Regions from separate parts of the Mesorhizobium sp. M0189 genome, predicted to be linked through region 3. Evidence: predicted binding sites of a transcription regulator. Region 3 holds the regulator's gene; each other region holds the start of a gene.
What was found. Region 3 encodes LexA, which represses DNA repair genes until DNA is damaged. Its sites were predicted from a motif close to TGTTCNNNNTGTGTTCNG; they were not measured.

Region 1 (4,186 bases), on a different contig from region 3:
GACGACGCAGCGTCGATCAGGTGGCGGAACAGGTCGGTTTCGAAGACGCTATCAACTCCTTGCAGGATGGAGGCCATGCGCTCGAGGCCCATGCCCGTGTCGATCGACGGACGCGGCAGGTCGACGCGCTCGTCCTTCGTCACCTGTTCATACTGCATGAACACCAGGTTCCAGAATTCGAGGAAACGGTCGCCATCCTCCTCGGGGCTGCCGGGAGGGCCACCCCAGATGTGCTCGCCACGGTCGATGAATATCTCCGAACACGGCCCGCACGGTCCGGTGTCGCCCATTGCCCAGAAATTGTCCGAGGTCGCGATGCGGATGATGCGATCGTCGGAAAGACCGGCGATCTTCTTCCAGTAGGAGGCGGCCTCGTCGTCGGTGTGGTAGACGGTGACCAGCAGCTTGTCCTTCTTCAGCCCGAACTCCCTGGTGATCAGGTTCCAGGCAAGCTCTATGGCGCGCTCCTTGAAATAATCGCCGAAGGAGAAATTGCCGAGCATCTCGAAGAAGGTCAGGTGTCGCGCGGTGTAGCCGACATTGTCGAGGTCGTTGTGCTTGCCGCCGGCACGAACACTCTTCTGGGCAGTCGTCGCACGCGAATAGGGCCGCTTCTCCAGACCGGTGAAAACGTTCTTGAACTGCACCATGCCGGCATTGGTGAACATCAGCGTCGGGTCGTTGCGCGGCACCAGCGGGCTCGACGCGACGACCTCGTGACCTTCCTTGCGAAAATAGTCGAGAAATGCCGACCGGATCTCGTTGACGCCACTCATGAATACTGCCTTTTCGAGAGAACCGCCGGCTGCCGGCGGAAAATAGACATGGCCTTTTAGCGGTCGCACCGCAGCCTGTCCAGAAACACCAAATGGGCTCAAATCCCGGCTTTCACCGGCGCTTTGAAATGCGTCTGACTCGCCGTCAAACGCCAACCGCCGGCACGGGGCCGGCGGTTCAAAATGTACCGATTACGCAAACTCAAAATCAAAACATCAAATCCAAACCTGGCTGACGCTCCGGGAGGCGTCGCTTTTCCTACATCGCCCCGGCGTCGTCCTCGAAACCGTCGTCGCTGCTTTCGGAGCCGCCGTTCTCAAGGAATTTCTCGGCGATCAATCCGGCATTCTGCCTCAGCGCCAATTCGATCTCGCGCGCCGTGTCGGGATTGTCGCGCAGGAACAGTTTTGCGTTTTCGCGGCCCTGGCCGAGACGCTGCGAATTATAGGAGAACCAGGCGCCCGACTTTTCGACCACGCCAGCCTTGACGCCGAGATCGACCAGCTCGCCGGTTTTGGAGACGCCCTCGCCATACATGATGTCGAACTCGACCACCTTGAAGGGCGGCGCCAGCTTGTTCTTGACGACCTTGACGCGGGTCTGGTTGCCGACGACCTCGTCGCGATCCTTGACCGAGCCGATGCGGCGGATGTCGAGGCGGACCGAGGCATAGAATTTCAGCGCGTTGCCGCCGGTCGTCGTCTCGGGCGAACCAAACATGACGCCGATCTTCATGCGGATCTGGTTGATGAAGATGACCATGGTGTTGGAGCGCGAGATCGAGGCGGTGAGCTTGCGCAGTGCCTGGCTCATCAGGCGGGCCTGCAGGCCGGGCAGCGAATCGCCCATCTCGCCTTCGATTTCGGCCCGCGGCGTCAGCGCCGCCACCGAATCGACCACCAGCACGTCGATGGCGCCGGAGCGCACCAGCGTGTCGCAGATCTCCAGCGCCTGTTCGCCGGTATCGGGCTGCGAGATCAGCAGGTTTTCGAGATCGACGCCGAGCTTGCGGGCATAGACCGGATCGAGCGCATGCTCGGCATCGACAAAGGCGCAGATGCCGCCCTTCTTCTGGGCTTCGGCCACCGTGTGCAGCGCCAGCGTCGTCTTGCCCGAGCTTTCCGGTCCGTAGATCTCGACGATGCGGCCGCGCGGCAGGCCGCCGACGCCAAGCGCGATGTCCAACCCAAGCGAGCCGGTCGGCACCGTTTCGATCTCGACGACCTGCTCGTTCGCGCCGAGCCGCATGATCGAACCCTTGCCGAAGGCACGCTCGATTTGCGACAGCGCCGCATCCAGAGCCTTTGATTTGTCCACCGCTTTGTCCTCTACAAGCCGCAAAGAATTCTGAGCCATGATACATCACCCCGTGGTCGTCAATGGAGGCCGGACAATCCCGCAATCCTTAAAAGAATGTACCTCGTTTGTTCTCATTTGTCAATGAGCCCCAAGGGTTTGAAAAATAACTGATATCCATATTTGTTCTATTTTTGTTTCGCAATTTTGCTTCCGGACGTATCCCGCCTCGCATGCGGCGCCGTTGCCGTCACCATCCGAATCGCACCCGCGATTGCAGGGTTCCGCCCGGCGACCTAGTCTCCTCCCGGGCAACAGCAAAGGGCATTTTGCCGGCATGATGAAATCCCCGACGATCCTGGCCGTGGGTGGCGCCTATATCGAGCGGCGCGGCCGGGTTGCCGGCGCCTTCGTGCCGGCCGCTTCCAACCCCGGCACGATGCGCGAGCATGTCGGCGGCGCCGCCTTCAACGCCTTGCGCTGTGCGGTGCGGCGCGGCGTCTCGGCCTCGCTGCTTTCGGTGCGCGGCGGCGATGCCCTGGGCGACACGGTTTTACGCGCCGTCACCGACGCCGGCATTGCCGATTTGTCGGCGGTGTTCCTCGACCGCGCGACGCCAAGCCATACGATGCTGGTCGATAGCGACGGCGGGCTGATCGCCGGCCTTGCCGACATGGTGCTCTACGAGCTGGCGCTTCCCAAGCAGATCCGCCGCGCCAAGGTGCGAGACGCGATCGGTTCGGCCGACGCGGTGCTGTGCGACGCCAACCTGCCGTCTTCCGCAGTGGCGCGGCTGGCGGCACTCGCCGCCGGCAAGCCGGTGTTTGCGCTTGCCGTCTCGCCCAGCAAAGCGGCGCGGCTGACGCCGGTGCTTGATCTTCTGGCACTCGCCTTCATGAACCGGCACGAGGCTGGCGTGCTCGCCGGCGTCGACATCGATGCTGACGACCAAGGCATCGTCGACGGCCTGAGACGCGCGGGCCTGAAAAGCGGCGTGATCACCGCTGGCGACGGACCGGTGCTCGGTTTCGACAAATTGGGCGCGTTCTCGATCCTGCCACCGCCGCTCCAAAAGCGGACCGATGCTGCCGGCGCCGGCGACGCATTGGCCGGCGCGACGATCGCCGCCCTGCTGCGCGGCCTGACGCTGCGCGCGGCACTGTGCGAAGGCGTTGCCGCAGCTATGCTCACCGTCGAGAGCGCCGCCTTCACCAGCGCCGGCTTTGCCGAGGCGCTGGCGCTCGTGCCCAGGCGCGGGACCTGGCGTGAAATGCGGCCCAGAATTGCCGAAGCATGACGCAGCCTATTTGCCGGCGCGCCGTCCTGCCTCGTAGGCGCGGCGCGCCCAGATCGCCATCTCGTCGGGGTCGTCGAAAGCGCTGTCGGGAACGCTCCAATAGGGCATCGACACCAGCTTTCCGTGGCGCGAGCCGGTATAGGTCCATTGCCGGCAGCCGGCCGCTTCGAAATCCGGGGCGCTTTCGGCGTCGGCCTTCAGCATCAATTCGCCACGGATGACAATGGCGACGATGACGCCATCGAAATAGATGCCCTTGCCGCCGAACAGCTTGCGGATGCTGACCGGGCCGAGGCCTTCGAAAAGCTCTTCTATGCGCTCGTTGTCCATGGCGCGATCATGTCACCGGGATTTCCCCTTGTCATCGCCGCTACCGGCACCATCCTGACAAGTTCAGAATCAGTTTCATCGGAGTTTTTCATGCCGCTTCTGCTCAAAGGGTCCTGCCGGTGCAATGCCGTGCGTTTCGAGGTGGAAAGCCACACGCCGGTGCCGTTCATGCTGTGCTACTGCTCGATCTGCCGCAAGCAGCAGGGCGGCGGCGGTTTCGCCATCAATCTCGGCGCCGATTACGAGACGCTGAAAATCGAGGGCAAGCGCCATCTCGGCGTCTACCGGGCCGAGATCGAGGACGACGAGCACCCGCAACGCGAGATCTCGACGGGCGAACGGAGCTTCTGCACGAAATGCGGGACGGCACTCTGGCTCTACGATCCAACCTGGCCGGAGCTGGTGCATCCGTTTGCCTCGGCAATCGACACAAACCTGCCGAAGCCGCCGGAGAAGGTGCATCTGATGCTGAAATACAAGGCGAAC
Region 2 (4,186 bases), on a different contig from region 3:
AGCCTAAACTCAACCCCAAAATCGCCATATGCGATTCCCCTGCCCTCGAGGGGGAGATGTCGCCGAAGGCGACAGAGGGGGTCAGTACGTCCTGGCGCGACGCCATGTGGGACGAAAGAGAAGGTTGGCGCTTCACGCGAGGCGACCCCCTCTGGCCTGGCCATCTCCCCCTCGAGGGGGAGATTACGCCTAGCCGCTTTCGCTCAATCCAGGCCCGAAAGGCCCTCTTCCTCCAGCACCTCGGTGCCGCCGAACCGGAACGGCGCGAAGGAGGCGCGGTGCAGCCGTGCCACTGGCCCGTGCAGATCGATCGCCGTGCGATGGCGCACAGTGGCGTAGCCCATATGCAGCTCGAAGCCGTAACGCGCATGATGGCTGCCGCAGCCGCACATCATGCGGTCGCGCAACACCTTGGCGACGATCGAGGCTGCAGCGATCGACTGCGAGCGCTGGTCGCCCTTGATCAGCGCTTTGCCCTCGCAGGGCAGGCCGGGCGGCACGTCGCGGCCGTCGGCCAGCGCCAGCTTCGGCCGGATTGACAGGCCGGCCACTGCACGGCGCATCGCCTCCAGGCTGGCCTTGAGGATGTTGGAGGCATCGATGCCTTCGGCGCTGACCGAGGCCATCGATACGGCGAGTGCGGAGCCGAGGATTTTCAGGAACAGCGCCTCGCGCTGCAAATGCGTCAGCCGCTTGGAATCATCGAGGCCGTCGGGGATGTTGGCGGGATCGAGCACCACCGCTGCAGCCACCACCGGCCCGGCGAGCGGGCCGCGGCCGGCCTCGTCCATCCCCGCCACCGGCCACAGGCCTTCGGCCATCGCCTTCGTCTCGAACGAGAAGTCGGGTTTCTCGACGATTTCGAAGAGAAGCGGAGAATCGGAACGCGGGCGAGCCATGGTGCGGCGAGGTTCGCATCGGCTCCGATTCTCCGCAAGTCCCCTCCGGGTCGGGCGGGGCACCGGACCAGGAGGGGCTACCGTCTGCAAGCCCGGGGACAGGACAGGCCGGACGGGATTTTTCGCCTGCTGCGGCCGCTTCAAGCGGCTGGCGCGAGACGCTTTGTCACAGCAGCATCAGCTGCTCGGTTGCCTTGGCGGCGGGGACGAACCGGTCGGTCCTCAGCGAGCGCCGCTCGGCATTGAGGCCGAGCCGTTTGGCGGCGATCTCGAAACGGCGGCCGATCTGCCAGGCATAAGGGCCGGAGCCTTTCATGCGCTTGCCCCATTCCGAATCGTAGTCCTTGCCGTCGCGCATCGAACGGATCAGCGACATGACGTGGCGATAGCGGTCGGGATAGTGGCGCAGCAGCCAGTCCTTGAAGATCGGCGCGACCTCCAGCGGCAGGCGCAGCAGCACATAGCCCGCTTCACGCGCGCCCGCTGCCTGCGCCGAATCGAGGATGCGCTCCATTTCCGAGTCGGTCAGTCCGGGGATGATCGGCGCGACCATCACCGAGGCCGGAATGCCGGCGTCCGAAAGCTGCCTGATCGCCTCCAGCCGCTTGGTCGGCGTCGACGCGCGCGGCTCCATCGTTCTGGCCAGCATCCTGTCCAATGTCGTCACCGACAGTGCCACCTTGGCCAGCCCGCGTTCGGCCATGCGTGACAGAATGTCGATGTCGCGTGTCACCAGCGCTGACTTGGTGACGATGCCGACCGGATGCCCGCGCGCCTCCAGCACTTCGAGGATCTCGCGCATGATCCGGTATTGCTTCTCGATCGGCTGGTAGGGATCGGTGTTGGTGCCGATGGCGATGGTGCGCGGCTGGTAATTATCCCTGGACAATTCCTTGTCGAGCAGCCGCGCCGCATCCGGCTTGGCAAACAGCTTCGATTCGAAATCCAGCCCCGGCGACAGGCCCATGAAGCTGTGCGTCGGCCGCGCGAAGCAATAGACGCAGCCATGTTCGCAGCCGCGATAGGGATTGATCGAGCGGTCGAAGGAGATGTCGGGCGATTCGTTGCGGGTGATGATGGTGCGCGGCTTCTCGACCTGTACCTCGGTCTTGAAGGGCGGCAGCTCCTCCAGCGAATTCCAGCCGTCGTCGAACACATGCCGGCTGACCGGCTCGAAACGGCCGGACGGATTGATGCCCGCCGACCTGCCGCGATTGCGGTCTGGGCGGACGCGCATGCCGCTCTGCTCGATCATCGCATTCGCCATCTCGGCCCTGCCAGCGCCGAAGGCGGCAATGTCGGCACGCACGATCTGTTCCATTTTGGCCCTTTCCCAGGGACTGTCCGCCCGCTGTCGAATCGCTCTGCTCATGAATGTATTCCTATCGCACCGAGTGGAACAAAGCAAGAACTTTCTCGCGGCGTGCCGCAAAAACTGGCGCTGCCCACCGCTTTCCGCTATTCGGCTAAACATGCTTAGCGTCCTGATCGAAACCCTGAATGACGAGGAGGGCCTCGCCCGCACGCTCGCCTCGCTGATCGGCGGCGCGGTCGAAGGCGTGGTGCGCGACGTTCTCGTCTGCGACACCGGCTCGACCGATCAGACGCACCGCGTCGCCGAACATGCCGGCTGCCACTATGTCAGCGGCGGCATCGCCGCCGGCATCAGGCAGGCCAAGGGCGACTGGCTGCTTTTGCTGGAACCGGGAGCGCGGCTGGGGGAGGGCTGGATCGACGAGGTCGTCGCCCATACGGCCAGGCAAACCATGGCGGCGCGATTTTCACGGGCACGCGGCAGCCGCGCGCCGTTCCTGTCGCGGGTCTTTGCCGGAAATCGCGCTCTCGCCGAAGGCTTGGTGATCAGCAAGCGTCAGGCCGCCGCGCTGTCTAAGAGCGCCCGCAGCGCCGAAGCGATCGCCCGCGGCCTGGCGACAAGAAGGCTCCACGCCGAGATCTGGGTGGCGCCGCGGAAGTGACGGCTTACCATCCCGGCCTAGGAAACGCCGCCCAAGCAAATTTTCTGGCGGGTTGTCGTTTATTGTGCATTGCACAAAATCTGGCCGGGGGTTACCATTCCCAGCGATACGGGCGAATGGGTTTGGGGTGTGCCGGAGCGGCGACGACGACTATCGTCGATGCTGTTCCCTCGACATTTGAGGACCCCGATGACCCTTTCAAGCCCTGACAAGTCCGGCGCTGCAAGCCTCGAGGCGATCGCACGCAACGGCGGTACGCTGCGCCGCATCGCCGCCCGCATTCCGACCTATCTTTCCGACCTTCGCGAGAATCCGGCATGGCTGCCGATGTTCATGCTGGCGCGCACCATGCCGGCGCGGCGGCTGCACTGGCGCGGTGCGAAGCCGGTTCGGCCGGCGCGCAATGTCAGTGAAACGATGTTCGCCGGCGTCGATCGCGATGCCGTCGTCGGCGCGCTGCGGACGGAGGGGCTCTATTCGGGCCTGACGCTGCCAGCCGCCATCCATGAGGAGATCGCCCGCTTCGCCGAGCACACGCCATGCTTCGGCAATTTCGACCGCCGGCTGGAATTCCTGCCCGAAAAACACGCCGATGCAGAAAAGCATTTCGGCCGCCCGCTGCTCAGCGGCCACTATTTCGAGCGGGTCCTCGACTGCAACGCTGCGGTCGCCGTGCAGCGCGATCCGCTACTCCTCGACATCGCAGCGCACTATCTCGGCAGCCAGGCCAAGCTGATCACCACCCGCGTCTGGTGGAGCTTTCCGACCGGTGGCGTCTCGGACGCCGACAAGAACATGGCTTCGCTCGGCAAATACCATTTCGACCTCGACGACTGGCGCATGCTGAAGTTCTTTTTCTACCTGGTGCCGGTCGACAACGACACCGGGCCGCATGTCTATGTCCGCGGCTCCCACAACCGCCGCATCCTGAAGCATCAGCTGACGCTTCTGGTCGGCCATTCGGCGGAAGAGGTGCTGGGCGTCTATGGCGAGCAGAGCCCGGTCACGCTGACGGGGCAGGCCGGTCTCGGCTTTGTCGAGGATCCGTTCGGCTTCCATATGGGTACCGTGCCGACGCGCACCCCACGACTGATGATGGAAGTCGGCTTCGGCGTCTCGCCGCCGTCGCGCCGGCGGTTTCACGGCGAGCCGGTCATTCGCTGAGGCGGGATCGCCCGGCTGATACCTCGCTCCGTCTCAGCCGCGCCGCAAATGCTCGTCCAGGCGCGGCATGATCTCGACGAAGTTGCAGGGCATGTGCCGATAGTCGAGCTGCGGCTTCAAAATGCCGTCCCAGGCGTCCTTGCAGGC
Region 3 (4,186 bases):
GGCTTGGTGGCCGGCAGGAAAAGATCGAGCCGGTTGCGTGGGCCATGGCCATAGGCCATGTCGAGCCGCGCCCGGCCCTCGGTCGAAAGCACGTCGCGAAAAACCCGCGCGGGCTCGACCCAGGCCGCCGGCCAGCGATCGCTGCCGGCTATGTTGGCGCCGTTGGCATAGGCGTTGTCCCAATCGGCAATGTGACGTTCGAACACCCTGCGCCCTCCCCTGGCAATATGGCCTTGCAACGAGCGTGAGCATCGCGCGGCGCGTCGTCGCCAGCCTCACGATTCCAGCTCTCGCATCAATCTCAAGTGACAGCCGCCTTGATGGCGAAGCGCGCATCCTTCCACGCACCGGTGCGCAGGATGTCCTCAAGCACTTCGACGGCCTGCCAGACATCGGCATAGCCGACATAGAGCGGGGTGAAGCCGAAGCGCATGGTCGATGGCGCGCGAAAATCGCCGATCACGCCACGTTCGATCAGCGCGCGCATGATCTGGTAGCCATGCTCGTGCATGAATGAAATCTGGCTGCCGCGTTTTTCCCCGTCGCGCGTGCTTTCGAGCGTTAGCCCGTAAGTGCCGCACTTTGCCTCGACGAGCTCGATGAACAGATCAGCCAGCGCGATGCTCTTCTTGCGCACCGCCGTCATGTCGACATCGTTCCAGATGTCGAGCGCGCCCTTCAGCGTGCGCATCGACAGGACCGGCTGGGTGCCGCACAGAAACCGGCGGATGCCGGTGCCGGCCGCATAGCCTGGCTCGAAGGCGAAGGGCCGTGCATGGCCCCACCAGCCGGTGAGCGGCTGCTGGATGTCGGCAAGATGCCGCTCAGCCGCATAGATGAAGGCAGGCGCGCCCGGTCCGCCATTCAGATATTTGTAGGTGCAGCCAACGGCAAAATCGGCGTTTGCCGTGTCGAGCTCGACTGGCATCGCACCGGCGGTGTGGCAGAGATCCCAGACGATCATCGCCCCGGCTTCCTGGGCCCTGCGCGTCAGCGCCGGCATGTCGCGCAGTTCGCCCGACTTGTAGTTGACGTGGTTGACCAGCACCACGGCGGTGCGTTCGTCGATCAGCTCTTCGATGCTCGGCGCGTCGACCCCCGAGAGGCGCAGCAGCGTATCTTTTCGCGTCGAAACCACACCCTCAGCCATGTAGAGGTCTGTCGGAAAACTGTCGCCCTCGGCGACGATGACCTGCCGCTCCGGCCGCATGGCCATGGCGGCGTGCAGCAGCTTGTAGATGTTGACCGATGTCGTGTCGCAGACCACCGTCTGGCCGGCCGCGGCACCGATCAGGCGCCCGAGCTGGTCGCCAAGTTCGAGCGGCATGTTGAACCAGCCGGCCGTGTTCCAGGCGCGGATGAGATCATGCGCCCATTCTTCGGTCACTGCCTTGCTCAATTCATCGAAAGCGGCACGCGAAGCGGCCCCTAGCGAATTGCCGTCGAGATAGATCACTCCTTGCGGCAGCACAAAGCGGTCGCGCATCGCGCGCAGCGGATCTGCAGCATCCATCGCCCTTATGGCCACGAGATCGGGAATTCCTGTCATGATTTGTCTGCTCCCCAAGATTCACCGCAACGCCGGACACGCATCGACGGCATCCATCGGTCACGAGCGGTTCTCCATTACCTGGTATCGCGCAGCAAGGCTCCACCGGCGACAAGTTGCCTGACCATGCGGTGGAAACCAGGAGCCAAGCCAACCCAAGGTTGGCGTTTTGAGTTCGTTTCGTTCACGGTGCATTGACCAAACCGCACAGTCGATACGGCTTCAATTCCGTGCCCCTTTGCCGGCTGACGGCCGATACCAGTGCCGCCTTCTGGAAACCCAGAGGCCGCAAACGAAAGCAGAATCAAGGCGATGAGGCCCGCGGCGGTGAAAATGCAGCGTCCCGGTTTGGCGAGTGGTATCGTTACCCGAGCCCTAACACATTCATTAAACTTTAAACAGTTGCGGAACACAACTGGAACAGATAGTGTTTGTTCTGGGTTTGTTTTTCTGATTCTGTTGGGGGTCGCTATGCTGACACGCAAACAACACGAACTGCTTATGTTCATCCACGAAAGGCTGAAGGAAAGCGGTATCCCGCCCTCCTTCGACGAGATGAAGGAAGCGCTCGACCTGGCTTCCAAATCGGGAATCCACCGGCTGATTACGGCGCTGGAGGAGCGCGGCTTCATTCGCCGTTTGCCCAACAGGGCCCGTGCGCTGGAGGTGCTGCGCCTGCCCGATTCGATCGCCCCCGGCCTCAATGCGGCACGCAAGTTCTCGCCGAGTGTCATCCAGGGCAGTCTTGGGCAAGGTCCTCGGCAAGGCAAGCCGACATCGTCGCGCGTCCCTGCAGCCGGCAATGACGACGATGTCGTCGCCGCCGTGTCTATCCCGGTGATGGGCCGCATCGCCGCTGGTGTGCCGATCGATGCCATCCAGCACCAGACGCATTCGATCTCGGTGCCGCCGGACATGATCATGGGCGGCGAGCATTATGCGCTCGAGGTCAAAGGCGATTCGATGATCGAGGCTGGCATTTTCGACGGCGACACGGTGATCATCCGCAATGCCGATACGGCGAGCCCCGGTGAGATCGTGGTGGCACTGGTCGACGAGGAAGAAGCGACGCTGAAGCGGTTCCGCCGCAAGGGCGCCTCGATCGCCCTGGAAGCCGCCAATCCGGCCTACGAGACGCGCATCTTCGGACCAGACAGGGTCAAGGTGCAGGGCAAGCTCGTTGGGCTGATCCGCCGCTACTGAGCTGCGCCCTTGGCGCCGGCTTTTGGCTTGTCGGCTCTGCGGTATGGCGGCATGCCCCGCGCCGCGCGTGAAAATTTCCGCTGCACGTGCCAGGGCCGGTATGATTTTTCGACGGCGAAGCGGATTTCGGCGCGTGTTGCCGCTTGTGGATCGAAATAGACGGCCGCACTTCCCGCGCGCGCCAGTTGCCGTTTGGTGACGACGAGGACCAGCCGGTCGTAGTAGCAGGGATTATGGGCGGTGGCGTCGTCGATGACGATCAAGCTGGCAAAGGCGCAGGCTGGCCGTGCAGTATCGCGGTCATTGGCTAGCGCGATGATCGCGCCGGATGGATGCCTGGCAAGGCAGAGACCGTCCGTGCAAATGAACGGCATGCCCGGCGGTAAGTCGGCCGGATCGGCAATGTCGAATTGCGGATCGTTCTTTCCAGGTGTTTCCGGCGCGACGATAGCCTCTGATGTGAGCGCGCGTTTCCAGTTGTCGATGGTGAACTCATTCGGGCGTGCCCGGTTGACCGCGAGTTCACCGCTGCCGATCGGCAGCGCGACGAGCCGTGCGTCCTCCGAGATCAATACATCGGGTACGCGCGTCTGCGTTGTCGTTAGCAAGCCGGCGAGCGCAAAAGGAAGGGCCACGAGCCGCAACCAGGTCGTCGCCATGCTGGCAATGACGAGGGCGATCGTCACCAAAAGGACAGATCTCAGCGAAATCAGCCCGACCGCATCGATCGGCGAGCGCTCGGAGATCCACCCGGACAGGGCGATCATCGCCGTCAGCCCCTTGCCCATCACGTAGAGGAAAGGCCCATCCGCGCCGAACGGCATCGCCAGCGCACTGAGGACGGCGAAGGGCATGACGACCAGTGAGACGATAGGCATGATGGCCAGATTGGCGAACAGGCTGAGCGGCGCCACGCGCTGGAAATGCCATATGGCGAAAAGCGCCGTGGCGCTCCCTGCAATGATCGAGGTCATCGCCAGGCCGCCCATGCCCATCAGTACCTTTCTAGTGGCAAAGCGTAGCGGCGACCGCCGGGGCGGCGGCGTGGTGGCCCCGCCGGCGCGGTAATCGGACCAGCCTGCATAGGCGCCGACAAGGGCCGCCGTCGCGGCGAAGGACATCTGGAAGCTCGGACCGACCACCTCGTGCGGCGACACCAGAATGACCGCGATGGCCGAGATCGCCAGGTTGCGCATGGTGAGCGCGGCCCGGTCGAACAGCACGGCGATAAGCATCACCGCCAACATGATGAAGCTGCGTTCGGCCGCCACCACAATGCCGGAAAAGACGAGGTAGGCCGCAATCGAAAAAAGCGCGGCGGCCGCCGCGTATTTCTTGACCGGCCGTCGCGATGAGAAATCGGGAAACAGCGCAAAGGCGCCGCGCAGCAGCGCCATAATGGTGCCGGCGACCAACGCCATATGCAGCCCCGAG

Region 1: recA (recombinase RecA) is a predicted target of LexA. The motif match lies at 2,258-2,275, and genes of this name have one in related genera.
Region 2: NKJ09_RS16255 (PA0069 family radical SAM protein) is a predicted target of LexA. The motif match lies at 2,295-2,312, and genes of this name have one in related genera.

Annotation. Positions count from the first base shown of each region.
Region 1 covers NZ_JAMYSW010000019.1:11,841-16,026, reverse strand. The annotation lists gene alaS (alanine--tRNA ligase) at 1-776, opposite strand, end outside; gene recA (recombinase RecA) at 1,036-2,133, opposite strand; gene NKJ09_RS26575 (PfkB family carbohydrate kinase) at 2,411-3,370, shown strand; gene NKJ09_RS26570 (TfoX/Sxy family protein) at 3,377-3,700, opposite strand; gene NKJ09_RS26565 (GFA family protein) at 3,791-4,186, shown strand, end outside.
Region 2 covers NZ_JAMYSW010000008.1:130-4,315, forward strand. The annotation lists gene rnhB (ribonuclease HII) at 204-899, opposite strand; gene NKJ09_RS16255 (PA0069 family radical SAM protein) at 1,066-2,220, opposite strand; gene NKJ09_RS16260 (glycosyltransferase) at 2,372-2,875, shown strand; gene NKJ09_RS16265 (phytanoyl-CoA dioxygenase family protein) at 3,065-4,039, shown strand; gene moaB (molybdenum cofactor biosynthesis protein B) at 4,073-4,186, opposite strand, start outside.
Region 3 covers NZ_JAMYSW010000001.1:455,430-459,615, reverse strand. The annotation lists gene NKJ09_RS02200 (hormone-sensitive lipase) at 1-206, opposite strand, end outside; gene kynU (kynureninase) at 302-1,549, opposite strand; gene lexA (transcriptional repressor LexA) at 2,021-2,752, shown strand; gene NKJ09_RS02185 (ComEC/Rec2 family competence protein) at 2,746-4,186, opposite strand, start outside.